2 regions of the Arthrobacter tumbae genome follow, and region 2 is predicted to be linked to the other one. Evidence: riboswitches for the same ligand, from Rfam matches in the RefSeq annotation. Region 2 holds a riboswitch; the other holds the start of a gene.

Region 1 (15,906 bases), 2.3 Mb from region 2:
GCGCGCGCCCTTCAGCCCGCTTCGGCCGACCACTTCCGGCTTCTCGTCAATCAGCAGGATGTCGTGGTTGTTGGACAGCAGCTCCCGCGCGATGGATGACCCGACACTTCCCGCCCCGGCTATGACAACCTTCATTCCTGCTCCTCCCGCGGCGGCTTAGACAGCACCCGAGCCACTTCGTCTGTTGCGACGGTTTCCATCATGGCGTGGACTACGTCGCCTTCCTGGTAACTGGTCCCGGCTGCCGGCAGCATTCCCTCGCCGAACCGGGTGAGATAAGCGACACGGACCCCGGCCGCTGCTTCGATGTCCCTGACGGACCGGCCGAGCCAACCGTCATGGAGGGCAAGTTCACCAAGGATCAGCCGGCCCGAGGACTCGCGGAAGTCGCCGTTGATGCTCTGTTCAGGAAGAATCCGGCGCAGGACCTGGTCGGCGCTCCACCGGACAGCCGCGACGGTGGGTATGCCCAGCCGCTGATAAATCTCGGCCCGGCCGGGATCGTAAATCCTGGCGACGACGTGCGGCACGTGGAAGATCTCGCGGGCAACACGGGTGGCAAGGATATTGGAATTGTCTCCGCTGGAGACGGCTGCGAAGGCGTAGGCGTTCTCAATGTCGGCGTTTTTCAGGGTGTCGCGGTCGAATCCCACGCCCGTGACCTTGCGGCCGCCGAATGAGCCCCTCAGCCTGCGGAACGCGCGGTCGTCCTGATCGATGATCGCAACGCTGTGCCCGGACTCGTCGAGCGTATGCGCAAGGCTGACTCCCACCCGGCCGCAGCCCATGATTACGAAATGCGCCACTGCGCCACCCCTGGTTGTCTGCTTCCCTGTTGACAGAACCAAGCGTAGTGGGCGAGTGGAGGAGACGCCGCTCAAACGCGCTAGTCTGTGGGCTGTGCTGACTTTCTTCGAGGCCGTCAAGCGGGTGCTGGTGGGCAAACCGTTCCGCAATGATCGGCTCCGGCATGAGACGCTGCCCAGGAAAATCGCCATGCCGCTGTTTTCCACCAGCGCGCTGTCCTCCGCAGCGTACTCGCCGGACGAGATTCTCCTCACCCTCGCGCTGGCGGGGGTCACAGCAGTTGCTGTTTCGCCCTGGGTGGGCCTTGCCGTCATCGTGGTCCTGTTGGTGGTCATTGCGTCCTACCGCCAGTCAGTGCACGCCTATCCCTCAGGCGGCGGCGACTACGAGATCGCGCGACGGAATCTGGGCAACGGGGCCGGCGTGACCGTCGCTGCGGCGCTCATGGTGGACTACGTCCTTACCGTGGCGGTATCGGTCTCTGCCGCCGCGCATTATTTGATCTCATTGGCGCCGGCACTGGCAGGCACGCAAAGCGCGCTGGCGGCTGGCGCCGTCGTCGTTCTGGTGCTGGTGAACCTGCGGGGGTTCACCCGGGACGCCCGCGTGCTTGCCGTCCCGTCCTATGTTTTCATGGCGGCAATCCTCGCGCTCTGCGTTACCGGTATCGTGCAGCGGCTCAGCGGGACGCTGGGGGAGGCGCCGAGCGCCCGCTTCGAGATCATCCCGGACCCGGCGTTCGAGAGCGGGCTGGTAGGACTGGCCGGGGCGCTGCTCATCCTGCGGGCGTTCTCCTCGGGTGCGGCAGCACTGACGGGGGTTGAGGCGCCGAGCGCAAACGTGCCGAGCTTCAAAGCGCCGCGCGCCCGCAACGCAGCGAGCACGCTGCTTATTCTGGGCGTGGTTGCGTCCCTGATGACGGCCGGGGTCATCTACCTGGCGAACGCGACCCGCGTGCACGTGGTGCAGAGTCCGTCGGAGCAGCTGCTCCTTGACGGCGACCCCGTAGGCGGCTCCTACGTCCAGAACCCGGTCATCAGCCAACTTGCACGCACCATTTTCGACGGCGGAAGCCTGCCGTTCATCGTGGTTGTGGCAGCGACTGCCCTCATACTCCTGCTGGCGGCGCACGGCGCGTTCAACGGCTTCCCGGTGCTGGCGTCGATCCTCGCCAAGGACGGCTATCTTCCACGCCAGCTGCGTACCCGCGGTGACCGCCTCACCTTCAGCAACGGCATCATGGCGCTCGGCCTCGGGGCGATCCTGCTGATCGTCGTCTTCCGGGCGGATGTCACCCAGCTGGTGCAGCTGTATATCGTCGGCGTCTTCGTCTCCTTCACCGCAACCCAGCTCGCGCTGATCAAGCACTGGACCCGCGAGCTGCGCAGCACCGTTGACAGGAAGCACCGCCGGCAGATGAACAAGTCCCGGGCCATCAACTCGATCGGATTCGTTCTCACTGCCGCAGTGCTCGTGGTGGTGCTGGTGACCAAGTTCGAGTTCGGAGCCTGGATCGCGGTCCTTGCGATGGTGGTGCTCTTCGCTGTCATGCTCAGCATCAAGAAGCACTATGACCAGGTGGCCCGTGAACTGGCCATCGACGACGCCGCCTCCGCCCGCGCCCTGCCGTCAAGGGTCCACGCCGTCATCCTGGTCTCGCATGTGCGCAAGCCGGTGCTGCGCGCGCTCGCCTTCGCCCGTGCATCCCGCCCCTCCCGGCTCGATGCGATCGTGGTCGATGTCGATGCCGAGGAGACCCGGCGCACGCTCGAGGACTGGGACCGCCTGGAGCTTCCGGTGCCGATAACCGTCCTCGCCTCGCCTTACCGTGACACCATCCAGCCGATCATGGACTACATCCAGTCCATGCGGCGGGACTCGCCACGCGACCTCATTGTCGTCTACATCCCGGAGTACGTCGTCGGTAAATGGTGGGAGCAGCTGGTCCACAACCAGACGGCGTTGCGCATCAAGACCCGGCTGCACTTCGAGCCGGGGGTTATGGTGGCAAGCGTGCCATGGCAGCTGGCATCCTCCGACGCCGCCCGCGAATCCCAGGACAACAGGTGACCCAGAACCCAGAACTCGAACTGACCATCGGTCCGCCCGCACACGGCGGGCACTGCGTTGCCCGGCACGAGGGCAGGGTGATCTTCGTGCGTCACGCTCTGCCCGGAGAGGTGGTGAGGGCCCGCCTGACCGAGCACGACGACGACGCCCGCTTCTGGCGCGCGGACGCCACGGAGGTGGTGCAGCCCTCTTCCGACCGGGTGAACCATCCGTGGCCGTTGGCGGACGCCGGCCTCGCCGGAATGCGCGGCACGCGGCCCGTGGGCGGCGCGGAATTCGGACACATCGAACTGTCCGCGCAGCGTCGCCTGAAGGGTGAGATCTTCTCGGAGCAGCTTGCGCGCCTGGGAAAAATTGAACGCGCCATCACTGTCGAACCGGTTCCGGATGAAGCTGCGGACGGACTGGGATGGCGCACCCGCGCGGGCTTCGCCGTTGATTCCGACGGGCATCTCGCCATGCATGAGCACCGCTCGACCGTGCTTATCCCGGTGGCCGATATGCCGCTCGCTGTTCCTGAAATCAATAAGCTGGCGCTGTGGAATCTGGATTTCAGCGGCGTGGATGGCGTGGAAGTCGCCGCGGGCTCCGGTGATCAGGAGCCGCTGGTGCTGCTCAAGACCCGACAGGACCGGCCCAGCCGCAGGGTCCGGGAGGTGGCTGAGGAAATCCAGGGTGCGTCGGTGGCGGCGTGGAACCCTGAGACTGGCTCGCTCACGCAGCTGCGCGGTCGGACCTGGGTGCGCGAGACCGTCGGTGACCATAGCTTCCGGGTCACCGGAGAGGGATTCTGGCAGATACACCGCAGCGCCCCGCGGGTTCTGACCAACGCGGTGCTCGAGGGGCTCGACGCAGCGCCCGGCCGGCGGGTGGCGGATCTGTACGCCGGAGCCGGGCTGTTCACTGCTGCGATCGCTCAGCGGGTCGGTGAGACAGGTTCCGTCCTGTCCGTCGAAGGATCACCGTCGGCCAGCCGGGACGCACGGAGGAATCTGCACGGGCAAAACCACGTGGACATCGTGCAGGGGAAGGTGGAAAAGGTGCTGCGTGAGCGCCGACCGCATCTTGACGCCGTCGTGCTTGATCCGCCGCGGGCAGGCGCGGGCAAGGAAGTCGTCAGGGCAATGATTGGAACCGGTGCGAAGTCGGTGGTGTACGTTTCCTGCGACCCGGCTTCCTTCGCCCGGGATGTCGCCTACTTCGCCGGGGCGGGATGGAGCCTCGAATCCGTGCGCGTCCTCGATCTCTATCCGCACACGCACCATATGGAGTCCGTGGCAGTCTTCCGCGGAGAGTGAGCCCGCAATCCCCGCATACCGATAGGATGAAAACGTTGTTCCGCGTGGACTTCGCCGCCTTTGGTTTGGCGCGAAAACCCGATACCTGCTCCTGCTGGAGTCTTAGGTACTCCTAACTAGCAGCTCGCGCCCGCCGGAACAAGGATAGAAGACGGCGAGAGGAGTCCTGACATGAGTAGTGTGGACAGCTTCGGTTCCAAAGGCGTACTAGACGTCGCCGGTGCCGAATACGAGATTTTCCGGTTGAATGCAGTTGAAGGCGCCGAGAGCCTTCCGTACAGCCTCAAGGTTCTGCTCGAGAACCTGCTGCGCACCGAGGACGGCGCAAATATCACTGCGGATCACATTCGCGCCCTCGCAGACTGGGACGCAGACGCCCAGCCGAGCACCGAGATCCAGTTCACTCCGGCGCGCGTCCTCATGCAGGACTTCACCGGCGTGCCCTGTGTCGTGGATCTGGCCACCATGCGGGAAGCCGTCAAGGAGCTCGGCGGAGATCCTGCGCGGGTCAATCCGCTCGCACCTGCTGAAATGGTCATCGACCACTCCGTGCAGATCGACGTGTTCGGAAATTCCGACGCTATTGAGCGCAACATGGAGATTGAGTACGAGCGCAACGGCGAGCGTTATCAGTTCCTGCGCTGGGGGCAGACCGCCTTTGATGACTTCAAGGTTGTTCCCCCCGGAACCGGCATTGTGCATCAGGTCAACATCGAGTACCTGGCGCGCACGGTCATGACCCGCGAAATAGACGGCACCCTGCGTGCTTATCCGGACACCTGCGTCGGCACCGACTCCCACACCACGATGGTCAACGGGCTGGGCGTGCTGGGCTGGGGCGTCGGCGGTATCGAGGCCGAGGCCGCGATGCTGGGTCAGCCCGTATCGATGCTGATTCCGCGCGTTGTCGGCTTCAAGCTCACCGGCTCAATTCCGGCCGGTGCAACGGCAACCGACGTTGTACTGACCATCACCGAGATGCTGCGCAAGCACGGCGTCGTCGGAAAGTTTGTCGAGTTCTACGGCGAAGGCGTTGCGGAAGTGCCGCTGGCAAACCGGGCCACCATCGGCAATATGAGCCCGGAGTTCGGTTCAACGGCCGCGATGTTCCCCATCGACGATGTCACCCTTGAGTATCTGCGCCTCACCGGTCGGTCCGAAGAGAGCGTCGCGCTCGTGGAGTCCTACACGAAGGAACAGGGCCTCTGGCATGATTCCTCGCGTGAGATCCGCTTCTCGGAGTACATCGAGCTGGACCTTTCGACCGTTGTTCCGTCCATCGCGGGCCCCAAGCGGCCCCAGGACCGCATCGCCCTGACGGACTCGAAGGAACAGTTCCGCAAGGACATCCACAACTACACCGGCAACGCTGATGATGCAGCGCTGGACGAGGCACTCGAGGAGTCGTTCCCGGCCTCGGACGTTCCTGCCATGACCTCCACGCTCAAGCATTCGGCTGCAGCGACGGCAAACGGACGGCCGTCCCGGCCGGTCAAGGTCAACATGGCAGACGGGCGGGAGTTCATCCTGGATCACGGTGCTGTGAGCATCGCGTCGATCACGTCATGCACCAACACCTCGAACCCGTCGGTAATGCTTGCCGCGGCCCTGCTGGCGCGGAACGCCGTAGAGAAGGGCCTCGCCTCGAAGCCCTGGGTGAAGACCTCCGTGGCACCGGGATCGAAGGTTGTCACCGATTACTATGACAAGTCCGGCCTGACTCCGTACCTGGAGAAGCTCGGCTTCTACATCGTCGGTTACGGCTGCGCCACGTGCATCGGCAATTCCGGTCCGCTCGAGGAGGAAATCTCCAGCGCGATCCAGAACAATGACCTCTCCGTGGCTGCCGTGCTCTCGGGCAACCGCAACTTCGAGGGCCGGATCAACCCCGACGTGAAGATGAACTACCTCGCATCCCCTCCGCTCGTGATTGCTTTTGCACTTGCGGGAACCATGGACTTCGACTTCGAGAACGATGCGCTCGGACAGGACGAGTCGGGCAACGACATCTTCCTGCGGGACATCTGGCCGAGCCCCACCGAAGTGCAGCAGGTCATCGATTCCTCGATCGACGAGGCAATGTTCTCGAAGGGGTACGAGGGAGTGTTCGACGGCGATGACCGCTGGAAGGCGCTGGATACTCCGGAAGGCGACACGTTCGCCTGGGCCGAGGACTCCACCTACGTGCGCAAGCCCCCATACTTCGAGGGCATGCAGGCACAGCCGGAGCCGGTTGCTGACATCGAGGGAGCCCGCGTGCTCGCCAAGCTCGGCGATTCAGTCACCACCGACCACATCAGCCCGGCAGGATCGTTCAAGTCCGACAGTCCGGCGGGCCGCTACCTTCTTGAGCATGGCGTTGCCCGGAAGGACTTCAACTCCTACGGATCACGCCGCGGCAATCACGAGGTCATGATTCGCGGCACCTTCGCGAACATCCGGCTGCGCAACATGCTGCTGGACGGTGTGGAGGGTGGCTTCACGCGCGACTTCACCCAGACCGGCGGACCACAGGCCTACATCTACGATGCCGCAATGAACTACCAGGCTGCCGAGACACCGCTCGTGGTCCTCGCGGGCAAGGAATACGGTTCAGGTTCATCCCGGGACTGGGCTGCCAAAGGAACTGCGCTGCTCGGAGTGAAGGCTGTGATCGCTGAGAGCTACGAGCGTATCCACCGGTCAAACCTGATCGGTATGGGTGTGCTGCCCCTGCAGTTCCCCGCGGGTGAGAATGCTGCAACGCTCAAACTGACCGGAACCGAGACGTTCGCCATCGAGGGCGTCACCGAGTTGAACAACGGCAACTCGCCGGCAACGGTCAAGGTGACCGCCACCCCGGAGGAGGACGGTAGTCCGGTGACCTTCGATGCTGTTCTACGTATCGACACGCCGGGTGAAGCCGACTACTACCGCAACGGTGGAATTCTGCAGTACGTCCTGCGCCAGCTGGCAGCGGCGTCCTGACCAGGCCCGCCCACAAGAACACGCCGTCTCCGGTACCGGAGGCGGCGTGTTCTGCGTTGGGCCGGAGGCGCGCAACGCCGCGGGCACGGCTGGGCGGCAGGCCGCGTTAGAGTTAACAGCGTGTGAGAACGCACCGGTGCCGCAGATCACAAGTATCAGAAGGAGGCGCGATGGGACTCCTGGAGACCATCCACAGCCCACAGGACCTCACCAGGTTGTCAGGACAGCAGCTTTCCCGCCTGGCCGCGGAGATACGCGCCTTCCTCATCCGGACTGTGTCCCGCACAGGCGGGCACCTGGGCCCCAACCTGGGTGTTGTCGAGCTGACGATCGGCATTCATCGCGTGTTTGACTCCCCGCGCGACAGCATTGTCTTCGACACCGGGCATCAGTCCTACGTGCACAAGCTCCTGACCGGACGGCAGAACTTTGATTCCCTGCGCCAGCAGGGTGGGCTCTCGGGCTATCCCTCGCGCGCTGAATCAGTGCACGACGTCGTGGAAAGCTCACACGCTTCGGCGTCGCTTTCGTGGGCTGATGGCATCTCGCGGGCGCGCATGCTGAACGGCGAGGAGGACCGCTCTGCCGTCGTCCTGATCGGCGACGGCGCGCTGACCGGCGGAATGGCCTGGGAAGCGATCAATAACATCGCGGCTGACAAACGGCGCCGGGTGGTCATCGTCGTCAATGACAACGGACGCTCCTACGCCCCCACGATCGGCGGAGTGGCGGACTACCTCGCCTCGCTGCGGCCGACCCTTGACTCGGTACGCACCCACCGCGTGTATGAGGGCACCCTCGACTGGTGGAAGCGGAAGCTGCAGAACGGCGGTGCTGTGGGCCGCTTCGCCTACAAAAGCCTGCATGCCACCAAGAAAGGCGTGAAGGACTGGTGGGCGCCCCAGGGACTCTTCGAGGACCTGGGCATGAAATACATCGGTCCCATCAACGGCCACGACCTCGCGGCGGTGGAGCACGCACTGACGCAGGCCAAAAACTATGGCGGGCCGGTCATCGTCCATGCCATCACCGAGAAGGGCCACGGCTATGCGCCGGCGCGCGCCGATGAAGCGGACCAGTTTCACGCTGTCGGAATCATTGATCCTGAAACCGGTGAGCCGATCGGCGCCGGGGGAGTGCAGTCCTGGACTTCGGTTTTCGCCGAGGAGATTGCGGCCATCGCGGATGAGCGGAAGGACATCGTCGGAATAACCGGCGCCATGCTCATCCCGGTCGGGCTCCACAAGTTCGCCGCGAAGCATCCGGACCGGGTATTCGACGTCGGCATTGCGGAACAGCATGCTCTCACCAGCGCCGCGGGCATGGCCTTCGGCGGCCTCCACCCGGTCATCGGCCTGTACGCCACCTTCCTGAACCGTGCCTTCGACCAACTCCTGATGGATGTCGCCCTCCATAAGGCGGGCGTGACCATCGTGCTGGACCGCTCCGGCGTAACCGGACCGGACGGCGCAAGCCATCATGGCATGTGGGATCTCTCGATGCTGCAGATCGTTCCGGGGCTGCACCTGGCGGCGCCGCGCGATGCCACCCGGCTCCGGGAGGAACTCCGCGAGGCCGTGGCGATCGGCGATGCTCCGTCGGTCGTGCGTTACTCGAAGGGCAACGTCGGCGTCGAGGTGGAAGCCGTTGAACGGCTTCCCGACGGCGTGGATGTCCTCTGCCGCAGGCCGGCCGGCTCGCGGCAGAATGATGTCCTCATTGTCAGCGTCGGCGCCATGAGCGAACTCGCCCTTGATGTATCCAACCGGTTGGGCGCGCAGGGGATCAGCTCCACCGTCATCGATCCGCGCTGGGTGCTTCCGGTGGCCCGTTCAGTCATTCAGCTGGCAGCCGAGCACCGCATCGTGGTCGTCATTGAGGACGGGGTGCGTGCCGGCGGTGTCGGCTCGCGTATTCGTCAGGAGATGCGGTCTGCGGGCGTTGATACGGCGCTCAATGAGGTTGGCCTGCCGGTGGAATTCCTCGACCACGGCTCACGCAGCGAAGTTCTGGAGCGGGTCGGGTTGACTGCCCGGAAGGTTGCACAGGACACCGTGGAGCAGGTGCTCGGAACCAAGGTGCCTGTGGCACGTCCACTGCCCGGCGAGGTTCCCTCGGCTACGGGTCAGCTGCCCAAGCTCTAGCCCACGGGGCGTGGCTCAGCCGAGGAACGCCCGGGAAAAGCTGAAGAAGACCGAGGCCGCCGTCGCCACCAGGAGCAGCACGGTGAGCGGCCAGGCCCATTCGGCGAGGATCCGGCGCGCGCCTGCCGGTGCCGGCAGATCGCCATGGATGATGTTTCTCGCTGTCAGCAGGACGGTGAGGACTGCCATCGCTGCCCACACCGCCATGCAGTACAGGCACAGGATGTGGATCGTGAACAGCGCCTGGCTCCACAACCACACGACAAATGCGAACCCGAGACTGACCCCGAGCTGTAGTCCGCGCCAGTACCAGCGGGCCGGACGGCCACCTGAGAACAGAACCATCGCCGTCGTCAGGATGATGGGGAAGGCGACAAGCCCGATCAGCGGATTGGGGAATCCGAACAACGCGGCCTGCCAGGTGCGGAACACTTCGCCGCAGGAGACAAAGGGGCTGATGTCGCAGGACGTCACGTAGTCCGGATCCTCGTACAGCGCGATCCGTTCCAGGACCAGTTGGCCCGATGCCAGGAAACCGACGACGCCGCACACCAAGAGCAGCCACGCCATGCCCCGGTTGCGGGCGAAGGCAGGTTCGTCGCTTGCGCCCGGGTCTGCGGACTCCGTTCCCGCGTGTCGCGCTTCCTCGGTCATGCGCGCTCTCCTCGGTGTCGCTGTGGCGGCGTGTATGCCACCAGCGAGTCTAGCGGCCGGTACAGCCGGTAGTGATGGGCATGTGAGACAATGAACGTGGCTGGTACGGGAACCACATTCCGGTGCCGGTCCAGTGACAGGCTTCCGGTTCTGCCGGCGACGCTCCTGCGGATTTGGCACTTCATGGTGAACCCCGCAGAATCCGCCGGGCAGAACCCGCGCTGGTTTCAGCGATCGGGCAGGAAAAGCGCCACTGGTCATCGAGTGATGCCGCGCCCCATGGTTGGCGCGACCTTGAGCGACACAATAACGACTTCCGGGTGACGCGTGCACATACGCCGCGGACACCCGACCAAGCGCCTCGCGGCGACGGAATGTGGACGCCGTTCGCGGGGGTGGAGCACAGCCGAATATGGATTCAAACGCATCAGATACCTCAGAGGTCCTGACGGACACAGCTGAGCAGGAAGCGCCCGCACGCAAGGCGCCGCGTACCCGACGCAAGAAAAACGACGACGCCGCCGAGAGCCCGGATGCCTCACCGGCCTCCGCGCAGAGTGACGACGCCCCGCAACCCACACGCCGCCGTCCTTCCCGCCGGGCGTCGCAGCCTGAGGTCAGCCTGCCGGAGTCCCCGTCCGAGCCGCCGTCAGTCGGCTCAGTCCCGGCCGGGTCTGCTGCTGACGCGCCGACCGGCGAAGCTGTCGTCGAAGATGGCCAGTCCTCGAGCGATGCGGCTCCAGCAGAAAAGCCCGCGCGCACCCGGCGTACCCGTAAAGCCACAACCGACGTCAGTCCTGAGTCTTCCCCGGCGGCAAAGGAGGCCCCGGATGCGGCCGGCTCCGCGCCGGAGCGGCCCGTCCGCCGTCGTCGTGTGGCAACGAAAGCAGCAACCGTAGAGGACCCTGCCGAGCCTGCAGTGACAGAACCTGCAGTCACAGAGCCTGAGGCAGCTGAACCTGCTGTCACGGAACCTGTTGTCAAGAACTCTGCTGTCACTGAATCTGCGGCGCCGAATGCCCAGTCCGTTGATTCTACCGAGGCGCCGGCCGCCGACGAGGAAGCTCCTTCCGGGGGCACCGAGCCTGATGGCCGTGGTGGCCTGGACCCCTTCGCCGTTCCGGATTCACCGGTATCCCTGCTTTTCCATGCCCCGGACCTCACCGCGGTTGTGCCGCGGACGCCGCCGAAGACCGCACCGAAGGTCGTTACCGAGGTTGTCGAAGACGACAATGAGGGCGATGACGACGGGCGCGGGCGTCGCCGAAGCAGGCGCAGCAGGAGCCGCAGCCGGGCCGCGGAGTCAGAGGCCTCCGAATCCGGGTCGGAGTCCCGGAACCAGGCGCCGGCGGAATCCGGTGAGGAGAGCGAACCGGTGACCTCCCGCCGTCGCCGTCGCCGTCGCCGCGGGGATGAGGACCTCGAACTTACCGGCGGGCAGGATGATGACCCGCCGAACACGATCACGCGTGTACGCGCTCCGCGGCAGAGCCAGGAGGCGCCGTCGGACCAGGTGACGAGCGTGAAGGGTTCCACCCGGCTGGAGGCCAAGAAGCAGCGCCGTCGTGAGTCGCGGGATTCGGGCAGGCGCCGCCAGGTCATCACCGAGGCGGAGTTCCTTGCGCGGCGTGAATCCGTTGACCGCCAGATGGTGGTCCGCCAGCGCGACGACAGGATCCAGATCGGGGTCATGGAAGACGGAGTGCTCGCTGAGCACTTCGTGTCCAAGACCCAGCAGGATTCGCTGATCGGGAACGTGTACCTCGGCAAGGTCCAGAACGTCCTGCCCAGCATGGAAGCCGCGTTCATCGACATCGGGCGGGGACGGAACGCCGTGCTGTATGCCGGCGAGGTCAACTGGGACGCGGCCGGCCTGGACGGCCAGCCACGCCGCATTGAGCTTGCGCTGAAGTCGGGTGACCCGGTGTTGGTGCAGGTCACCAAGGACCCGGTGGGTCACAAGGGCGCGCGCCTGACCAGCCAGATCTCCCTGCCCGGGCGGTACCTGGTGTACGTGCCGGGAGGTTCCATGACGGGCATCTCGCGCAAGCTTCCCGACGTCGAGCGCAACCGCCTCAAGCGCATCCTCAAGGACAGGCTTCCGGAGAACGCAGGCGTCATCGTGCGCACGGCGGCAGAGGGAGCCAGCGAAGAGGAACTGACCCACGACATCAACCGCCTCCGCTCCCAGTGGGAGACGATCGAGGGCAAGGCGAAGTCCACCAAGACGCTCGCGCCCGAGCTGCTTTACGGAGAGCCGGACCTGACCATCAAAGTGGTCCGGGACGTCTTCAACGAGGACTTCTCCAAGCTGATCGTCTCCGGTGAGGAAGCCTGGGACACCATCGAGGCGTATGTGATGTACGTAGCTCCTGACCTCGTGGGCAGGCTCGAGAAGTGGACGAAGGACGAGGACATCTTCGCCGCCCGGCGCATCGATGAGCAGATCCACAAGGCGCTGGACCGCAAGGTGTTCCTGCCTTCCGGCGGCTCGCTGGTGATCGACCGGACGGAAGCCATGACGGTGGTCGACGTGAACACCGGAAAGTACACAGGCAGCGGCGGCAACCTTGAGGAAACCGTCACCAAGAACAACCTCGAAGCAGCCGAGGAAGTCGTCCGGCAGCTTCGCCTGCGTGACATCGGCGGCATCATTGTCATCGACTTCATCGACATGGTGCTTGAGGCAAACCGTGACCTCGTGCTGCGGCGGCTCGTCGAGTGCTTGGGACGTGACCGGACCAAGCATCAGGTCGCTGAGGTCACCTCGCTTGGGCTCGTCCAGATGACCCGCAAGCGGATGGGAACCGGGCTGCTTGAAGTGTTCGGCGAGAACTGCGAGCACTGCGGCGGGCGCGGCGTCGTCACCCATGACGAACCGGTTGAACACCGCAGGCATGCCGTCTCCACGGAGAACCACCAGCAGCACCTGCGCCAGGAAAAGATCTCCCGCAGCGAGCGCAAACGGCGGGCGAAGACTCCGCCGGTGGAGGAGCACGTTCCCGCGCCGGAACCGACGAAGGCCGACGACGCCGAACGCCAGGCTCGTGCCGAAGCGGCGCGGGCTGCCCTGGCGAGTATTGCCGCTGCCACCCATGCGGCGCATGAGCACGATCATGAACAGGGCAGCCCTCCTGCGGCGGAAGCGCCGTCGTCGGCCGCTGTGCTGACGATCAACGGCGAGAAGGTGACGCTGCCGAAGGCGAAGAACGCTTCCGCTTCCGTCCGTCCTGAGACCGCCCTGACGCTGGAGAGTTTGACGGAGGCCTTCAACCGCTACCCTGCGGCGGGTGAGACAGACCCAGTCAGTGCGGCGCGCGAGTCTGCGAGCCCGGCCGGCGGGTCCGTGGCGCCTGTGGATGACATACCGGTGGCCGGTCCGGAGGCGGCGCGGCAGGGGGCCGCCGCAGCCGACTCCGGTGCGGCGCCGTCGTCGGGCCGTCGCAACCGGCGGCACCGCGCGGCCAGCAGCGCCCAGGGCTCGGCCGCGAACGCCACGATCGAGCGTGCAGGCACTGAGGCGGCCGCCCCGGCAGCCGGAACACAGTACGTCGCCCGCGCCGGGACGCCTGCAGCCAAACCGCAGCAGTCAGAAGAGCCCATGATCCTCGGAGTCGGGGTTCCGGCCTCCGAGCTGTAGCCGCCGTCGCCTGAGCAGAACACGCCGTTCCCCTGAATCCGGGGGAACGGCGTGTTTCGTTGTGCGGTGTTTCGGTGTGCAGCGGTGAGCCGCCGCACGGTAGGGTAGGCCACAGTGACACGCGGTGCCCGTTCGGGGCTGAGATAAAACGCGTTGAACCTGATCTAGAGATGGCCGCCACCAGGCGGCCTTTGGCCTAGCGGAGGGATGTCGCGGATGAGTATTCGCACGCTCGTGGAGCACAGAGAAACACCATCGGTCCCAGCTCGGGCGCGGACCATTCCGCGCGTGCTGAGTATCGCGGGAACAGACCCCACCGGCGGAGCCGGTATCCAGGCGGACCTGAAAAGTATCGGGGCGCAGGGTGGCTACGGCATGGCTGTCGTTACTTCCCTCGTTGCGCAGAATACCCGGGGGGTGCGCAGCGTGCATACGCCGCCGTCGGCGTTCCTCGATGAACAGCTGCAGGCGGTCAGCGATGACGTCACCATTGACGCGGTGAAGATCGGCATGCTCGGCGACCCGGACACCATCCGGACAGTGAGGGGATGGCTGCCGCGGGCCTCCGGGGCCGTCGTCGTGCTCGATCCGGTCATGGTCGCAACCAGCGGGGACAGGCTCCTTGCGGCCGACGCGGAGGACGAGCTGCGCGCCCTGGTACCGCTGGCTGACCTCGTGACGCCGAACCTGCCGGAGCTCGCGGTACTGCTTGGCGAGTCGGTTGCGCCAAGCTGGGAAGCGGCTCTGGAGCAGGGCAAGCGGCTCGCAGTATCAACGGGTACCTCCGTGCTGGTCAAGGGCGGCCATCTCGAAGGTGCCCTTGGGTGCCCGGATGCGCTCGTGAACGCGTCCGACGACGCCGGCACCGTCACGGTGGTGGGCGGCACGCGGATTGATACACGGAACACGCACGGCACCGGCTGCTCCCTGTCGGCGGCCCTGGCGACCGTCCAGGTGCGCACCGGAAACTGGCATCAGTCGCTCATCATCGTGAAGACGTGGCTCCGGGGTGCGCTCGAACGGGCGGACGAGCTCAATGTGGGGCAGGGAAGTGGACCGATTCATCACTTTCATGAATTCGTTCCGGGTCCCATTCCGGAAGCTCCGGCAGACGACCGCCCGTTCAGTCAGCGGGTCTGGGAGCTCACCACGCGCCACCGTGCGGCGATCGACGCGCTAGGGTTCGTGCGTGCGCTCGGCGACGGAAGCCTGCCGGCTGAGCAGTTTGCCTATTATCTGGCGCAGGATGCAATCTATCTGGCGGGCTATTCGCGCGTGCTGTCCAGGACCAGCGCGCTTGCGCCCAGCGAGGCTGAGCAACTTTTCTGGGCGCGGTCTGCACTCACGTGCCTTGAGGTGGAGTCCGAGCTTCACCGGACGTGGCTGACCGGACGTGGGCAGCCTGCAGGGCAAGGGCCGGTGACCAAAGCCTATGTGGATCATCTGCTGGCGGCTGCTGCCCATGGAGGCTACGGCGTTCTGGTGGCAGCAGTCCTGCCGTGCTTCTGGCTCTACGCGCACGTGGGTAGCGCCTTGCACGCGCAATGGAGCGGCTCCGGAGCCGGCCAGGACCACCCGTACGCAAGCTGGCTGGAAACGTATGCGGATCCTGCCTTCGCGGAAGCCACTGCACGTGCAATCTCCATTGCAGATGCGGCTTTCGCAGCTGCCTCGCCCGCAGATAAGGCGGCGATGATCGAGGCTTTCGAAGCCTCTGCCTGGTACGAACACGAGTTCTTCGACGCGCCGACACGCCTTGATTTGCGGGATTCCACGAAATTGCCGTAATCTTGATCTTCGGTGCGGCGCCCTCGTATGGCTATTTTCGGGGCGTGGATGCATCGTGAGTGCATTAGCACCCCTCCGGCTGCGCTGAGAACAGCGTACGGCCCCGGAATCAGTATGCAAACAGTTTGATCGTCGAGAGAAGTGAGTTCCCAAGTGGTGTACGCGATTGTCCGCGCAGGCGGCCGCCAAGAAAAGGTTTCCGTGGGAGACCTCGTAACCCTTGACCGCGTCCCCGGTGAGGCCGGCAGCAGCTTCAAGCTGCCTGCTCTCCTTCTGGTAGACGGCGACAAGGTGACTTCAGCAGCACAGGATCTGGCAAAGATCAGTGTCACTGCCGAAATCGTCGAGAATCTTCGGGGCCCGAAGATTGTTATCCAGAAGTTCAAGAACAAGACCGGCTACAAGAAGCGCCAGGGTCACCGTTCAGAGCTCACCAAGGTCAAGATCACGGGTATCAAGTAACCGCTGCAGGTTCCTCGATCCAAAGATTCTGTTTCAGAAAAGGGCAGGCATAACAGATGGCACATAAGAAGGGTGC
Region 2 (15,906 bases):
TGATTGCCGGAGGGGTTCCCGTTCTGGCGGCCGGAGGCATCGCCGTCGTGCTTGCCCGTCGCGGCCAGCTGACTGTCCGCTTCCGCTGGACAGCAGCTCAGGATGAACGACGGCGGTTCCTTGCGATTGTGCCGAAGGTTTCGTAGCCGGACGGCGGGCTCGCCTGCAAGGAGAACTTAGCCGTGTAGAACAGCAGTAAATAATGGGGTCATGAGCGTACTTCTCGTCATTGTCCTCTTCGCCGTAGCAGCAGTGGCCGAGATCGGGGGAGCCTGGCTCGTGTGGCAAAGCGTGCGGGAAGGCCAGCCGTGGTGGTGGGCAGGCCTGGGGATCATGGCCCTCGGCGCTTACGGGTTCGTGGCGACACTGCAGCCCGACGCGAACTTCGGCCGGATCCTTGCCGCATACGGCGGAGTCTTCGTTGTTGGATCCCTCGCCTGGGGGATGGCCTTTGACGGGTTTCGGCCTGACCGCTGGGATCTGATTGGAAGCGCCGCCTGCCTGGCCGGCGTTGCGGTGATCATGTTCGGGCCGCGCTCCGCGAGCTGACCGGTTTGATCTGTGGAGCGGGCGACGGGAATCGAACCCGCGTATCGAGCTTGGGAAGCTAGCGCTCTACCATTGAGCTACGCCCGCATGCGGCCGAAACCGCTCCATAAACACTACAACATGTGCGGGATGCATTTCAGACGCCCGTGCGGTGGCTGACGTCTTCGCAAGCGCGGTCAGCGTCGTTGCAAGTGCGGCCAGCGTCTGTGCAGGAGTGTCAGTCGGGTGCCTCCCCGGATTCCTTTCCACGCTGGCTGGACGAGGCACCCTTGACCCACTCCACCAGTTCCTTCCAGGGACCTTCCACTGCGCTCTCGGCAACCGTCACTTCCCGGTAGCCGATGGCGATGTGGTAGACGTAGCGATCACGTTGGGGATCCTCGAGCCCGCTGCCTTCCACCTTCTCCAGAAGGGGCAGCCAGCGTTCCTCCGCCTCGGTGGAGCTCACCTCCACACTCCAGGTACGGGTCAACCCGGCGAATCCCCCCGAGCGCGATACCTCAATCCGCGTCACAGCACGCCCACTTCCCGCCAGGCGTACTGCACAGCGTCAGCCTCCGGTGAGCCGTTTCCGAACCGTGCGGTGGCGGCGTCGACGGTGACGGACGCGAACAGTGCGAAATCGCAGTCCGTGGGGACGCGTCCTCCCGTTGCGGAGTCATACCAAATCTGTCCACACCGCTCCCACGCGTTGCCGCCCAACCTCGTGGCGGCTATGTAGAAAGCATGATTCGGGATGCCTGAATTGATGTGCACGCCACCGTTGTCGGAGGTGGTGTCCACGTAATCCGCCATGGTGGCGGGCTGCGGATCCTTGCCGAGGACGTCGTCGTCGTAAGCGGTTCCGGGAGCCTTCAGCGAGCGCAGCGCGCGCCCCTCCACCTGATCGGTGAAAAGGCCCTCGCCGACCAGCCAACTCGCGGCGTCCGCGGACTGGCCCAGCTCACGCTGCTCGACCAGCACACCGAAGACATCCGAAATGGATTCGTTGAGCGCACCCGACTGGCCCTGATACCGCAGGTTGGAGGAGTACTGGGTGAATCCATGCGCCAGTTCATGGCCGATCACCGTGAGCGACGCGGTGAAGCGTCCGAAGATTTCACCGTCACCGTCACCGAACACCATGCGGGAGCCGTCCCAGAACGCGTTGTCATACTGCTGGCCGAAGTGAACCGTGGCATCCAGCGACAGGCCGGCGTCGTCAATGGATGACCTTCCGTACACCTCGCTGAACAGCTCATACGTTGCACCGAGGCCTGCATACGCTTCATCCACCGCTGCATCACCCGTAGCCGGATCGCCTTCCCGTCGGACGGTCTGTCCCGGCAACGTCTCGCTGCCGCCGGCGTCCGCTATGGTCCGGCGCAGCGCCAGCACGACGGCGGTACCGGCTCCCCGCGATGGATCCCTGGGAGCGGTGGCCCGGGCATGATGGATGGGGTCCAACTGCACGAGCGCTCGCCGGGCGGCAGCCGCCGCACCGCGATGTTCCGGAGCGTCGAGGCCGGCCAACCGGGCCAACAGGTAGGGCGGAACAATGCTGCAGCGAACGTGGGTAGGTGTGCGTGTGATCATGCTGCCTCCTCGGGTTCCTCCAACCTAGTGGCCGCCCCTGACAGTCTTCAATGGCGCCCTTCAATGGCGCCCTTCGATGGCGCACTTGTAGGGGCGCGCTTCGATGGCACGAAGAACTACGCTGGGGGCATGAGCGTGGAGCGGAACACCCGGAACCTTGAAGCAGGCATCGAGAAGGATTTCTCCGGAAAGATGAGCTACGGGTCCTACCTCGCACTGGACTCCATCCTGTCCGCGCAGCATCCTGTCAGCAGGCCCGAACACCATGACGAAATGTTGTTCATCATCCAGCACCAGACCTCCGAGCTGTGGCTGAAGCTCGTCCTCCATGAGCTGAGTGCGGTCCGCACTTACCTGCGCGCGGATGATCTGCGGGCGGCCATGAAGGGCATAGCCCGCATCAAGCACATTCAGCGCTCGCTGACCGAGCAGTGGTCGGTGCTGGCGACGCTCACGCCGTCGGAATATGCGGAGTTCCGCGGTGCGCTCCAGTCGGCCAGCGGCTTCCAGTCCTACCAGTACCGTGCCGTCGAGTTCCTGCTTGGCAACAAGAACGCGGGCATGCTTCAGGTCTTCGAGAGTGACGCTGAGGCCTTCGAACTCCTGTCCCGGCTCCTGCAGGAAACCAGCATCTACGACGAGTTCATCTCCTACCTCTCGCGTCGCGGCTACGGCATCCCCGCGGAACTGCTTGAACGGGACGTAACACGTGCCCACGAGTTCAGCCGCGGGCTGGTCCAGGTCTACAAGGAGGTGTACGAGGACGCTGCCGGCCACTGGGACGTCTACGAGGCGTGCGAGGAGCTCGTGGACCTGGAGGACAACTTCCAGCTGTGGCGGTTCAGGCACCTGAAAACGGTTGAGCGGACCATAGGCCACAAAACGGGAACCGGAGGGTCCAGCGGGGTCGGGTTCCTGCAGAAGGCGCTGGAGCTGACGTTCTTTCCCGAGCTGTTCGCCGTCAGGACCGAGATCGGGCGCTGACTGCCTTCGATGAGATCGGCTTGAACTGCGTACGGTATTTTTAGACGGTGCTGATCTCAGACCGCGACATCCGAACCGAAATTGCCGCCGAGCGCATCCTCCTCGACCCCTATGATCCCGCGATGGTTCAGCCGTCGAGCGTGGACGTCCGCATCGACCGGTTCTTCCGGCTCTTCGACAACCACAAGTACGCGCACATCGACCCAGCCGAGAACCAGCCGGACCTGACCCGCCTGGTGGAGGTCGCTCCGGACGAGCCGTTCATCCTGCATCCGGGGGAGTTCGTCCTCGGTTCCACTTATGAGCGGGTTACGCTCCCTGACGACATTGCGGCGCGCCTGGAGGGCAAATCCTCGCTCGGGCGTCTGGGCCTCCTCACCCACTCGACGGCTGGCTTCATCGATCCCGGCTTCTCCGGCCACGTCACGCTTGAGCTGTCCAACATGGCAACCCTGCCGATCAAGCTGTGGCCGGGCTCCAAAATCGGCCAGCTCTGCTTCTTCAAGCTCACCTCGCCGGCGGAGCACTCCTACGGTTCAGGGCAATATGGCAACCGCTATCAGGGCCAGCGGGGCCCGACGGCGTCGCGCAGCCACCTGAACTTCCACCGCACCGAGATCGCCGAGGGCACCCCTTCCCGCTGAGACGGGCACAAGGCGCAGCACTACGGCGCAGGAACGACGGCGGGAGTCACCTGTGCAGGCGGCTTCACCGGGAGCAGCACCAGCAGGCCGGCCAGCAGCACCACCAGAATCCCGATGATGCCGAACCGCTGTTCCCCGAACACTCCGATAAAGAGTGAGAAAAGCGCTGGAGCCAGGAAGCTGACCGCACGGCCGGTGGTCGCATACAGCCCGAACATCTCGCCCTCCTCACCCCGCGGTGAGAGGCGTGCGAGGTAGGCCCGGGAAGAAGCCTGTGCCGGACCCACGAAGAGGGTGAGCAGGAGTCCGAAGATCCAGAACGTAGTATCACCGCTCCAGTTCAGGCCGAACATCTGCTGGTCCTCCGCTCCAAGGACCATCACGGCGGTGCCCGCGACCAGAAGACCGATCAGCGACACGATGATGACCAGTTTGGGGCCGACGCGGTCATCGAAGTAGCCGCCGATCACTGCGCCGACGGCAGCGATGACGTTGCCCACGATGGCGAACAGGATCACCTCGCTGAGCTCGAAACCGAATGTTCCGGCAGCGATGATGCCGCCGAAAGTGAACACCGCCGCCAAACCGTCACGGAAAATGGCGCTCGCGAGCAGGAAGTAGATGGTGTGCGGGCTGGTCCGGTAAATCGCCTTGATCCGCCGGAAGAGCAATCCATAGGAGGCGAGGAAACTCAGACGGTCGGCATGGCGCTGCCGGGGGACTTCGGGGACCGCAAACATCACCGGGAGTGCGAAGGCGAGGAACCAGAGCGCGGAGAAGACGGCGACCAGCCGGATATTCAATGCGCCCTCGGTGCTGGACCCGAACCATTCGAAGACCGGCTGGACAAAAGCGACCAGAACGATCACCAGGGCCACGATGCCGCCCACGTACCCCATTGCCCAACCGAATCCGCTGACCCGTCCCACGCTGGAGGGGGTGGAAATCTGCGCGAGCATGGCGTTGTAATTGACCCCGGCGAACTCGAAGAAGATGTTCGCGGCAGCAATCAGCGCAACGCCGAGAATGAGCAGTTCAGGGCGCGGGAACACGAAGAAACACAGGGCGGTCAGCGCCGCGACGGCCAGGCTGTTTACGCCCAGCCACAGTTTGCGGCGGCCGCCAACATCCGACCGTTGGCCGGTCACCGGAGCGAGGAGCGCAATGAGCAGGCCGGCAACTGCGAGACCCCAGCCGAGAACCTCGGATGCGTAGGTCTCTCCGCCGAAGGCGTCGGAGGTCAGGTACACCGTGAAAACGAAGGTGGTCATGACTGCGTTGAAAGCCGCTGAGCCCCAGTCCCACGATGCCCACGCAAGCACGGGTTTGGATAGGAGTCGGCCAGGGGGCTGTTGGGGGTCCGTGCTCATAGGCTGCATGCTATCCGCTGCGAACCAACAACTGGTTGAAGGCCGCTTTTATTCCCTGTGCCGGCGACTTGTGCGCTGGGCAGAAACGGGAGGATGCCTCGAGTATGCCACGGGTAGAATGAAACATATGCCCTTGACCGTCAGCTGACCGTCTCATTCGGAGAGATCAGGAGATCATCGTGCTACCCGTGCTCATCGCCCTCTTCGCGGTGGCCGCAATAGCGCCCTTGATCTTCCGCCTGATGGGCCGATCGGCCTTCTACCTCCTTGCCGCGGTTCCGGCGGCCGGATTCGTATGGCTGCTTGCGACCTTCGGCGATTACATCAACGCAGACCAGACCAGCGGCAACGGCCAACCCAACGCACCGCCGTCCGTCGTCGTTCCCTGGATTCCCCAGCTTCAGCTGGAACTGGCCTTCCGCATGGACGCGCTGGCCGCGGTGCTCAGCATCCTTGTTCTGGGCGTCGGATCCCTGGTGCTGTTCTATTGCGCACGCTATTTCAAGCAGGACGACGCCAACATCGGCCCGTTCGGAGCCCAGTTGCTCGCCTTCGCGGGCGCCATGTTCGGTCTGGTCATCGCCGATGACCTGATCCTCCTGTTCATCTTCTGGGAACTCACCACTGTTCTGTCCTACCTGCTGATCGGATACTCGAGGCATCGCCTCTCAGCCAGGCGTGCGGCGCTGCAGGCGCTCATTGTGACTACGCTCGGCGGCCTGGCCATGCTCGTTGGCCTCATCATTCTGGGGCAGTCAGCCGGCACTTACCGGCTCTCGGACATCCTTGCGCGTGCAGATTCCCTCACCGGCCCTGCAGTGGAGACGGCGATCGTCCTGATCCTTGTCGGTGCGCTCTCCAAGTCCGCACTTGTGCCGTTCCACTTCTGGCTTCCCAGTGCCATGGCAGCGCCGACGCCGGTCAGCGCGTACCTGCACGCTGCCGCGATGGTGAAAGCCGGCATCTACCTGATCGCCCGGTTTGCGCCCGGTTTCTCGGACACCCTGCTCTGGCCACCGATCGTCCTGAGCCTCGGTCTCGCAACAATGATCTTCGGCGGGTGGCGCGCCCTGCGCCAGCATGACCTGAAGCTGCTCCTCGCCTACGGCACCGTGAGCCAGCTGGGGTTCCTGACGATCGTTGTGGGCCTGGGCGGGCAGGAGGCAGCGCTTGCGGGACTGGGGCTCCTGCTGGCCCACGGGTTCTTCAAGGCGACGCTGTTTCTGGTGGTCGGCATCATCGACCACCAGTCGGGTACCCGTGACATCCGCAAGCTGTGCGGGATCGGCCGGTCCGCACCGGTGCTGGCCGCCGTCGCCGTTGTTGCTGCCGCCTCGATGGCCGGGATCCCCCCGCTGTTGGGTTTCGTGGCCAAGGAATCCGTCTTTGAGGCTTTTGTCCACCGGGCGGAGGAGGGCCCGGTGGGCGTGGTGATGCTCATCGGGATCGTCCTGGGCTCCATGCTGACCTTCGCGTACAGCGCCCGCTTCATCTGGGGTGGTTTCGCACGGAAGTCCTCGGCCCCGACACCGTTCAAACGGGTTGAGCCGTCCTTCCTGTTCGCTCCCGCGCTGCTGGCCGTTGCATCCGTCGTGTTCGGCCTGTGGCCGGCGCCGCTCGACTCGGCGGTCCAGCCGTATCTCAGCACCTTCCCGGCGGTCGGGGAGACTCCCCACCTGCTGCTCTGGCACGGTGTCACTCCGGCGCTGTTCCTGTCCCTGCTATCGATCGCGGGCGGGCTGGCGCTGTTCCTGCTGCGCGAGCGCTTCGAACGGCTGCAGACCAGATTCGCCCCGGATATCGACGCCGAGCGGAACTACAAGGCGGTCATCGGTGTTCTCGATGACGTGGCGGTCTGGCTCACGGGCCGCACCCAGCGGGGTTCGCTGGCGTTCTACCTGTTTGTCATCCTTACGATGGCGATCGTGACGCCGCTGAGCGCTCTAATCTTCTTCGACGCACCTGTGCCGCAGGACTGGTACCTGGCGGACTCGCCCGCCCAGCTCATTGCCGGCGTCGCCATCATCCTTGCCGCCATCGCGGCGCTTCGCGCCACCAAGCGGTTCATGGCGGTCATCATGGTCGGCGTCACCGGCTACGGGATCGCGCTGATCTTCGCGCTTCAGGGCGCGCCGGACCTGGCACTGACCCAACTGCTGGTCGAGACGATCGTGCTGGTTGCCTTCGTGCTCGCGTTGCGATCCCTCCCAGCGCGTCTGTGGCAACGCGCACCGGGACGTAAATACCGGGTGCTCCGCGCAGTGCTTGGTATCTCCTTTGGTGCGGTGATGGTCGCCATCGCGATGTCGGCGATGGCTTCCCGGGTAGCGGAGCCCATCTCGCTGAGCTTCCCCTCGCTGGCTTACGACGACGGCGGAGGCGCCAACATCGTCAACGTCACCCTCGTGGACATCCGGGCATGGGACACCTTCGGCGAAATCAGCGTGCTCGCCATCGCTGCCACCGGCGTGGCAAGCCTGATTTTCATCCGTGGCCGCGGTGACGGACGTGTGCGTGCGGACGGAGTCAAGAGCGGGACTGTCGGGCGCGGCAAGGAACCGATCGATGCGTACGGCAGGGAGGCCGCTGCCCTTGAGCTCGCCAAGAAGTTCGCGAGCTCGGTGAACGATGCGTGGCTGGTTGCGGGCCGGACCCTTGCACCTGAGCGCCGCTCCATCATCTTCGAGGTGGTCACCCGCCTGCTTTTCCACTCGGTGATCATCTTCTCGATCTATCTTCTGCTCGCCGGGCATAACCTTCCGGGCGGCGGGTTTGCCGGTGGACTGATGGCAGGACTGGCCCTGACCATCCGATACCTTGCCGGTGGCCGCTTCGAACTCGCGGAGGCCACCCCCGTCAGTGCCGGCCTGCTCCTCGGCGGGGGCCTCGCAACGGCGGCCCTGACGGCGATCGTGCCGGTGTTCCTCGGCGGCGAAGTCTTTCAGAGCGCAATCATCGAGGCAACCTGGCCGGTGTTCGGAGACATCAAGTTCGTGACGTCGACCATCTTCGACATCGGCGTCTACATGGTGGTGGTGGGGCTGGTGCTCGACGTGCTGCGTAGCCTCGGCTCCGAGATCGACGAACGTAGCGAAGGGGTTACCGCAACCATCGATGCCGGAACGCCGGAGCAGACCAAGACGCCGGAGCAGGCAAAGAACAGGGATCCGGAAGAAGAGGTGGCTCAGTGAGCGTCAACATCACGCTGCTTGTCATCATGGGTGCGCTTTTCGCCGCCGGAATCTACCTGCTGCTCGAGCGGAGCCTGACCCGGGTATTGCTCGGACTGATCATGCTCACCAACGGAGCGAACATGCTGCTTCTTGCCGGCGGCGGCGCCGCCGGCAAGGCGCCGTTGTACTCGGCGGATATTCCGGCCGAGGAATATAGCGATCCGCTTCCGCAAGCACTGATTCTCACCTCCATCGTCATCTCATTTGCTGTCACCGCCTTCATGCTCGGCATCATCTACCGCTCGTGGGTCCTTGGGCGCCAGGACGAAGTGCAGGATGACATTGAAGACCGGCGGGTGGCGTCGCAGAGCAGCTTCGACGCAGAGGACGACGCCGAGGTGCCCATTGAGACCACCGAGTTCACGCCGGTTGAGGAAGCCGAAGAAGCACCCGGTGCCCAACGAACGGCAACCGCCAAGAAAACAAACAAGCCACGGACGGGGGAGCGATGAACATAGCGAACCTTGCGCCCCTCGCGGTCGTTCTTCCGTTCCTCGGGGCAGCGCTGGCGTTCCTGCTTATTCGGCATTCCCGTTCCCAACGGGCTGTCAGTATCACAACACTGTGTGTGACGCTCCTGATCGAGATCTTCCTGCTCATCGACACCAGCGGGAAGGGCACCACGGCAGTCTTCATCGGCAACTGGGCCGCGCCGTTCGGAATCACGATGGTGGTGGACCAGTTCTCCGCCCTGATGCTCGTGGTCTCCTCAGCGGTCAGCCTCGCCGTGCTGATCTACGCCACCGGCCAGGGTATGACAGACGGGGACGAAGACGGTCCGATTTCGATCTTCCACCCCACCTACCTCATCCTGGTGGCAGGAGTCTCCAACGCGTTCCTTGCCGGAGACCTGTTCAATCTATACGTGGGATTCGAAATCCTGCTTACCGCGAGTTACGTCCTCATGACCCTCGGAGGCACCACGCCGCGCATTCGTGCAGGGGTGACCTACGTCGTCGTCAGTGTGGTTTCCTCGATGCTTTTCCTTATCAGCATCGGGATGATCTATGCGGCTACCGGAACCATCAATATGGCGGATCTGGCACTGAAGCTTGCCGATATTGACCACGGGACACAGATGATCCTGCATTTGATGCTGCTGGTCGCTTTCGGCATCAAGGCTGCAATCTTCCCGTTGTCCTTCTGGCTGCCCGACTCCTATCCGACTGCCCCTGCGCCCGTAACCGCGGTGTTCGCGGGCCTGCTGACCAAGGTTGGCGTGTACGCGATGGTCCGGACCGAGACGCTCCTGTTCCCCGGAGACCGCATCAACACGCTGCTCATGGTCGTCGCGATGCTCACCATGATCGTTGGAATCCTCGGTGCGCTGGCGCAGTCGGACATCAAACGTATGCTCTCCTTCACGCTGGTCAGCCACATCGGCTACATGGTCTTCGGGCTCGCTGTCTCGACCGTGATCGGCCTGGGGGCGGCGGTCTACTATGTCGCTCACCACATCATCGTGCAGACCAGTCTGTTCCTCGTGACCGGTCTGATCGAACGCCGTGGCGGGACGGCCAACATGGACCGGCTCGGCGGGCTGGCGAAAATCTCCCCGTTGCTGGCTCTGCTGTTCTTTGTTCCGGGTATGAACCTGGCCGGCATTCCGCCGTTCTCCGGTTTCCTTGGGAAGCTGGGACTGCTGCAGGCCGGTGTGGAACTCGGAACGCCGCTGGCCTACGTGCTGGTGGGAGCCGGAGTGCTGACAAGTCTGCTGACCCTGCTGGTGATCGCGCGGGTGTGGAACCGTGCCTTCTGGCGCCAGCCGGAGGACGCAACCCACCCCGATCCCATCCTGATGGCAACGTCAGCCGACGGCTCAGCCGTTCGAACCTCACGGCGGGTTTCAGGGCACAGTACCGGAAAGTTCGCGGGCAGGACTGCGGTGAACCTGTTGCCCCGGAGCATGGTGGGGGCAACTGCCGGGCTGGTGATGCTGGGCGTCAGCCTGACCCTCATGGGGGGTCCGCTTTTTGCCCTCAGTGACCAGGCTGCACAGCAGATGCTCGAGCGGACACCCTACATCGACGCTGTCCTTGGCGAGGGCGCTACCGAAGCGGCAGGAGCAACGCCATGATGTCCAGACAGAAAATTCCGCTGCGGGTGGAGCTGCCGCTGCTGGTCTGGCTCGTTATCGTGTGGGGCGCGCTCTGGCAGGACTTTAGCCTGGGAAACATGGTCTTCGGAGCGATCATCGCCTTCGCAGTCGCCAACCTGCTCTATCTTCCGCCTGTTGAGCTCAGCGGCCGGTTCAATGTGTTCTACGCCGCGGGATTCGCCGGGAGGTTCCTCCACCAGTTGGTGCTGGCCAGCTTCCAGGTATTCTGGCTGGCGCTCACGCGCGGGCCACGGTTGAAGAACGCGGTTGTCGCAGTGCGTCTGCGCAGTCCGTCTGACCTGTTGGTAACCGCCACCGGGCATGTCCTTTCGCTGATCCCGGGATCGCTCGTAGTGGAGGTGGACCGTTCCACATCCACGCTCTACCTGCACTGTTTGAATGTCGCCACCAGCGACGACGCGGAGAAGGTGCGCCAGAACGCCCGGCGCACCGAGGAATGGCTCATCCGCGTCATGGGGACCCGGGATGATCTCGCGCTGCTGGACACTGACGCTCCGCACCACCTCGACGGAAGGGGACACCCGTGAGCGTAATCCTCGGCATTGTCGCCGTGATCCTCGGCATCTCGGCGCTGTTCGCCATCTACCGGGTGGCGCGTGGTCCCTCGATCCTTGACCGGGTGCTAGCCGTTGATGTCCTTCTCGCGATCGTGGGTGGTGCGCTCGCTGCGGACATGGTGTTCAACGGACACACCAACAGCCTCGTGATCCTCGTAGCAACCTCCGTCGTCGGATTCATTGCCTCGGTGACCGTCGCCCGATTTGTCACGGATAAGAAGTGAGCCGCTGATGGATACTGCCCTGGATATCCTGACCGCCGTTTTGCTCCTGGGCGGAGCGCTCATGTCGCTGGCTGCCGCCGTCGGACTGTTGCGTTTTCCGGACCTGCTCAGCAGGATGCACGCGGCAACCAAGCCCCAGGTTCTGGGACTGTTGCTCTTCCTGTTGGCCATCGCGGTGCAGCAGCGTTCGTGGGCAGTGGTGCCCGTCCTGATCGTCTGCTGGATCTTCCAGTTGCTGACTGCGCCCGTGTCGGCGCACATGGTGGGCCGCGCGGGCTACCGCACCAAGCACCTGCGCAAGGATCTGCTCAGCATGGATGACCTTGACGATGTCGTGGAACACGCGGCCACACGTCGCCGTGAGGCCGGGGACCGTGCGTCCAATGAGTGAGGCCGAGCCGAGCCAGTAGCCACCCGCGCTGCCGGTGCCTTTGGTCAGGTTCTGCCTTGGTCAGGGCTTCGCCTGTGGTCAGGGTTCTGCCGTTGGTCAGGGTGGTGCCGCGCGTTCACCGGTGCCCGTGTGGGTGTGGGTGCTCGCGTGGGTGTTGGAGTCTGTGCCGATGTTAGAGCGCGCGAGGTGGTTGTGGATGGCTTGTTCTACTTGCCAGTAGCGGTTGCGTTTGGGTGTTTGGTGGGGGTCGAGGTATTTGGGTGGTGTGAACCAGGGGATTCCGTTGATTGATTCGACGGTCCAGTTTCCTTGGTGGATTTGGTGGTGGTGCCAGGAGCACAGCAGGACGCCGTCGCTGAGGTTGGTGGTTCCACCTGTTGCCCAGGGGATGATGTGGTGGGCTTCGCACCAGGTTGCGGGAGTGGTGCAGTCGGGGAAGGCGCAGCCTTTGTCCCGTGCGACCAGTGCTCGTCGCAGGTGGGGTGGGAAGAGGCGTTGGGTGCGGCCGATGTCCAGGACCTGGCCTTCGCCGCCGAGCACCAAGGGGAGGATGTCTGCGTCGCACGCGAGTTTACGGATACTGCGGGCGCTCAACTGTTGGGCGAACACCGAATGCCCGTCGTGCCCACTGTGCCGTCCGTGTCCGTCGTGTCCGCTGTGTCGCCCGTGTCCGTTGTCTGCCAGGTCGTTGAGGAGGTCGCGGTAGTTGATGGTGACCATTACTTGGGGTCGGTGGCCTCCGGTTGCGGGGAGGCCGTCACCTGCGAGTGCGATCCGGCAGGCTGAGACGAGACCGTCGAGAAGGCTCTGTTCACGGGTCGGCTGATCGGGGCTTGAGCCGGCGTCGTTGTCGCCGCCGTCGGTGAGGTTGCCGTCGGTCGTGCCGGTTCCCTGGTGAGCGGTGTTTTGTGCTCGGGGGTTGGTGGCGGTGTTCATGACGGTGATGAGGTGTTCGTATTGTTCGTCGGTGGCGCCGATTTCCATGAAGTGCAGGCCGTGGCGTCTGCCGCGCAGGAACACGCCCTGGCGTGCGCGGAGGATTTTGTCGGTGGGTTCGGTGCCGTCCTGGTCGATGATGTCTTCCCAGCGTTGGGCCAGGGCCCGCAGGACGTCTTCATCGGATTCGACGGCCTGGCGGACCAGGTGCTCTTCCATGGCATCGAGTTCCTGGCGGGTCGCGGCGGGTGAGACGCGGTGCATGGCGTTGCGGATGATGGTGGCGGCACGGCTGCTGAGCGCACCGGCACTGGTTGCTTCAGCCAGAACACCCAGCGGAGGTGTGAGCGCTGCTCCTGGTCCGGGAATCTCGGGCAGGACGTCGTGTCCGAGCCGTAGCCGGCGGTTCGCTTCGGTGCGGCTGATACCGATTTTCGCCCGTAGGTAGTCCGCGGTGTTCTTGTGCGGGTCCCGGGCGTCCGTGGTGGCGAGCTGGTGGTCCTCGGCGGCACGGGCAGCCACGGTCTGCAGGTGATCGACCAGTTTGGAGAGCTGCTCGACCTCGACCAGGGTTGCCGCGGCCTCCTGCGGACTCAACGTCAGGTACGACGACTCATACTGCTGCACGAAGGCCTGTAGGTCGGACCGCAGGCCACCCAGGAGAGACGTGTCTTCCGTGGTGGGTTCGAGCACTGCGACGGCCATACCCAAATTCTATCGAACACGCGTTCTAATCACGATCGAATACCGCCAATGTGGAGGACAAGTGAAACAAACTTATCCACAACCCCGTACGTGAATGCCGCCAACCCGCGTAGGCCTAGGTGAGGTGACGCGTGCGCTCGTAGCGGTGAATGGCCCGCTGGGTGGTGCGGTTGGTGAGCACGCGGATGGTGGTGCTGACACTGCCCGAGATAATGGCGAAGATCAGCGCTGACCGAAGCGTGTTCTCAAGGCCCTCCACGTCCTTCGGAGGCTCGTTTCCGGTGACCCGCTTCCAGATGAAGTCCACCAGCTGCGTGCCTATGAGGCCCGCCCCAATGCCCAGTCCAACGCCCATCAGTTTGAAGATCGCGTTCATGGTGCCTCTTTCAGTCGGCTTAGCTTTCCTCCCAGCCTAGCGTTATCGAGGCGATCCTTGGAGGACCCGGTGGGTCACCGGCCGCTGCATGACCGCAACGACGACGACGGCGTAGCACGGCTTCCGGTGTAGAGTTGGTATCGCTCAAACAACGACAGGGGAGCGCAGCCACGCAGGTGGTGGGCGCTGAGAGTGCGGATCACCGCAGACCCTCGAACCTGATCCGGCTAGTACCGGCGAAGGGAGTCGAGTTCTCGAGGCTTCACGGCGTCTTGCCGGAAGGCCTCCCCCTCCTGTACCCAGGAGGATCAACAATCATGACTGCAACACAGAGCGTTACACCGTCCCAATCCCGGCGCCGCTATGAGTGGCGTGTCGTCGATATCGTGGTCGCCTCAGTCATCGCGGTGGCCGTGGGCGTCATCTTCTTCGCCTGGTCTGCCGGTTACAGCGGCATTGCCGCGGTGACAGCTGCATTCCCGCCTCTCGCCGGGCTGTACTCAGGCGGCTGGCTCATCGCCGGGGTGCTGGGCGGACTCATCATCCGCAAGCCCGGCGCTGCCATCTACTGCGAGGTGCTCGCGGCCGCTGTGTCGGCGCTGATCGGAACCCAGTTCGGTATGGCGGTGCTGCTCTCCGGCCTGGTTCAGGGCCTTGGCGCTGAACTGATCTTCGCACTTTTCCTTTATCGGCGGTGGAATATCGGGGTGGCGCTCCTCGCGGGACTGGGCGCCGGACTTGCCCTCGCCATCAGCGAAAACATCATGTACAACGTCGAATGGGCTCTTGAGTACAAGCTGATGTATGGAGTCTTCGCCGCCATCTCCGGCGTAGTGCTCGCGGGTCTGCTGCCGTGGCTCGCCACCCGGGGGCTCGCGAAGACCGGTGCCCTGTCAGCCTTCGCCGCGGGCCGCACGGCAGACGTCTAGCATGGCACCCACGGCGGCGCCCGCCCCGGCGTCGATCACCGCAAGGGGTTGGGGATGGCGTCACCCCGGCCGGACACGCTGGGCAGTCCGCGATATCCACCTGACGATCGAGGCCGGGCAGCGCGTCCTTCTCCTCGGCGCGTCCGGTGCCGGCAAGTCCACGCTTCTGCACGGACTTGCCGGGGTCCTGGGCGATCAGGACGAGGGCGAGCAGACCGGCGAACTTACTATCGACGGCGTCAGGCCGGCTGCTGCACGCGGCCGGTCCGGGCTGGTCCTTCAGGACCCGGACAGCCAACTGGTGCTCGCCCGGGTCGGTGACGAAGTGGCGTTCGGAGCCGAAAATCTGGCAGTGCCACGGAAAGACATCTGGCCACGCGTGCGTCAGTCGCTGGACGACGTCGGCCTGGATGTCCCACTGAACCACTCCACCACCGCGCTCTCCGGCGGCCAGAAGCAGCGGCTCGCGCTTGCGGCAGTCCTCGCGATGCAACCCGGGTTGATGCTCCTCGATGAGCCGACCGCCAACCTGGACCCCGCCGGGGTGTTGGATGTGCGCGATGCCGTTGTCCGCGTACTCAACCGAACCTCCGCGACGCTCGTTGTGGTGGAGCACCGGGTGGAGGTCTGGGCTGACGTGGTGGACCGGGTAGTGGTGCTCGATTCCGACGGCGGCATCCTCGCTGACGGGGAACCGGCTGCAGTGCTCCGGCACGAGGCCACACGCGCCAGGCTCGTTGAGGCAGGGGTCTGGGTGCCGGGTTACCGGCCGGAGACCCCAACGGTACGTACCGGCTCCGGAACGGACCTGCTGCAGGCGTCCGGGCTATCCGTCGCGCGCACCAAGCGCGGGCCGGCGGTTCTCAGCGGCGTCGACCTCACCCTGCAACAGGCGGAAGCAGTCAGCGTGTTGGGTCCGAACGGTGCCGGAAAATCCACGCTCGCGCTCACCCTCGCCGGGTTGCTCCGCCCCCGCAAAGGTGAACTCTCAGCCCTGGATCCGCTCGCCCGCGGAGCGGGGGCCAAACCATTCGAGTGGAAGTCCGCCGATCTGGTCAGCCGGATCGGTACGGTCTTCCAGGAGCCCGAACACCAGTTCCTGACCAACTCCGTTCGTGAGGAACTGGAGTTCGGCCCGCGGCGGGTGGCCAGGCTCACGGAGGAAGAAGTACGACGGCGGATCTATCCCATTGCTGAGCGGCTCCGGCTCACGGGGCTGCTGAAAGCGAATCCGTTCACGCTGTCCGGCGGCGAAAAGCGACGGCTGTCCGTTGCGACGATGCTTGCCACCAACCCGGACATCCTTATCCTCGA

What was found. A riboswitch is a leader RNA that binds a small molecule or an ion and turns the genes downstream of it on or off. The one in region 2 is predicted to bind thiamine pyrophosphate.
Positions count from the first base shown of each region.
Region 1: another riboswitch for thiamine pyrophosphate. It lies ahead of thiD (bifunctional hydroxymethylpyrimidine kinase/phosphomethylpyrimidine kinase); the one in region 2 lies ahead of JOD47_RS04395 (ECF transporter S component).

Region 1 is NZ_JAFBCC010000001.1:3,263,674-3,279,579, forward strand. It holds gene JOD47_RS15370 (potassium channel family protein) at 1-135, opposite strand, end outside; gene JOD47_RS15375 (potassium channel family protein) at 132-806, opposite strand; gene JOD47_RS15380 (APC family permease) at 901-2,877, shown strand; gene JOD47_RS15385 (class I SAM-dependent RNA methyltransferase) at 2,874-4,175, shown strand; gene acnA (aconitate hydratase AcnA) at 4,347-7,142, shown strand; gene dxs (1-deoxy-D-xylulose-5-phosphate synthase) at 7,313-9,286, shown strand; gene JOD47_RS15400 (vitamin K epoxide reductase family protein) at 9,302-9,940, opposite strand; gene JOD47_RS15405 (Rne/Rng family ribonuclease) at 10,353-13,580, shown strand; TPP riboswitch at 13,691-13,805, shown strand; gene thiD (bifunctional hydroxymethylpyrimidine kinase/phosphomethylpyrimidine kinase) at 13,797-15,368, shown strand; gene rplU (50S ribosomal protein L21) at 15,522-15,830, shown strand; gene rpmA (50S ribosomal protein L27) at 15,887-15,906, shown strand, end outside.
Region 2 is NZ_JAFBCC010000001.1:919,036-934,941, reverse strand. It holds gene JOD47_RS04475 (MFS transporter) at 1-146, shown strand, start outside; gene JOD47_RS04470 (YnfA family protein) at 211-549, shown strand; tRNA gene JOD47_RS04465 (tRNA-Gly) at 563-636, opposite strand; gene JOD47_RS04460 (protealysin inhibitor emfourin) at 767-1,063, opposite strand; gene JOD47_RS04455 (M4 family metallopeptidase) at 1,060-2,124, opposite strand; gene kynA (tryptophan 2,3-dioxygenase) at 2,254-3,108, shown strand; gene dcd (dCTP deaminase) at 3,156-3,752, shown strand; gene JOD47_RS04440 (MFS transporter) at 3,773-5,122, opposite strand; gene JOD47_RS04435 (Na+/H+ antiporter subunit A) at 5,302-8,313, shown strand; gene JOD47_RS04430 (Na(+)/H(+) antiporter subunit C) at 8,310-8,807, shown strand; gene JOD47_RS04425 (Na+/H+ antiporter subunit D) at 8,804-10,432, shown strand; gene JOD47_RS04420 (Na+/H+ antiporter subunit E) at 10,432-11,001, shown strand; gene JOD47_RS04415 (MrpF/PhaF family protein) at 10,998-11,255, shown strand; gene mnhG (monovalent cation/H(+) antiporter subunit G) at 11,263-11,646, shown strand; gene JOD47_RS04405 (HNH endonuclease signature motif containing protein) at 11,743-13,287, opposite strand; gene JOD47_RS04400 (DUF4235 domain-containing protein) at 13,403-13,663, opposite strand; TPP riboswitch at 13,810-13,925, shown strand; gene JOD47_RS04395 (ECF transporter S component) at 13,981-14,592, shown strand; gene JOD47_RS04390 (ABC transporter ATP-binding protein) at 14,594-15,906, shown strand, end outside.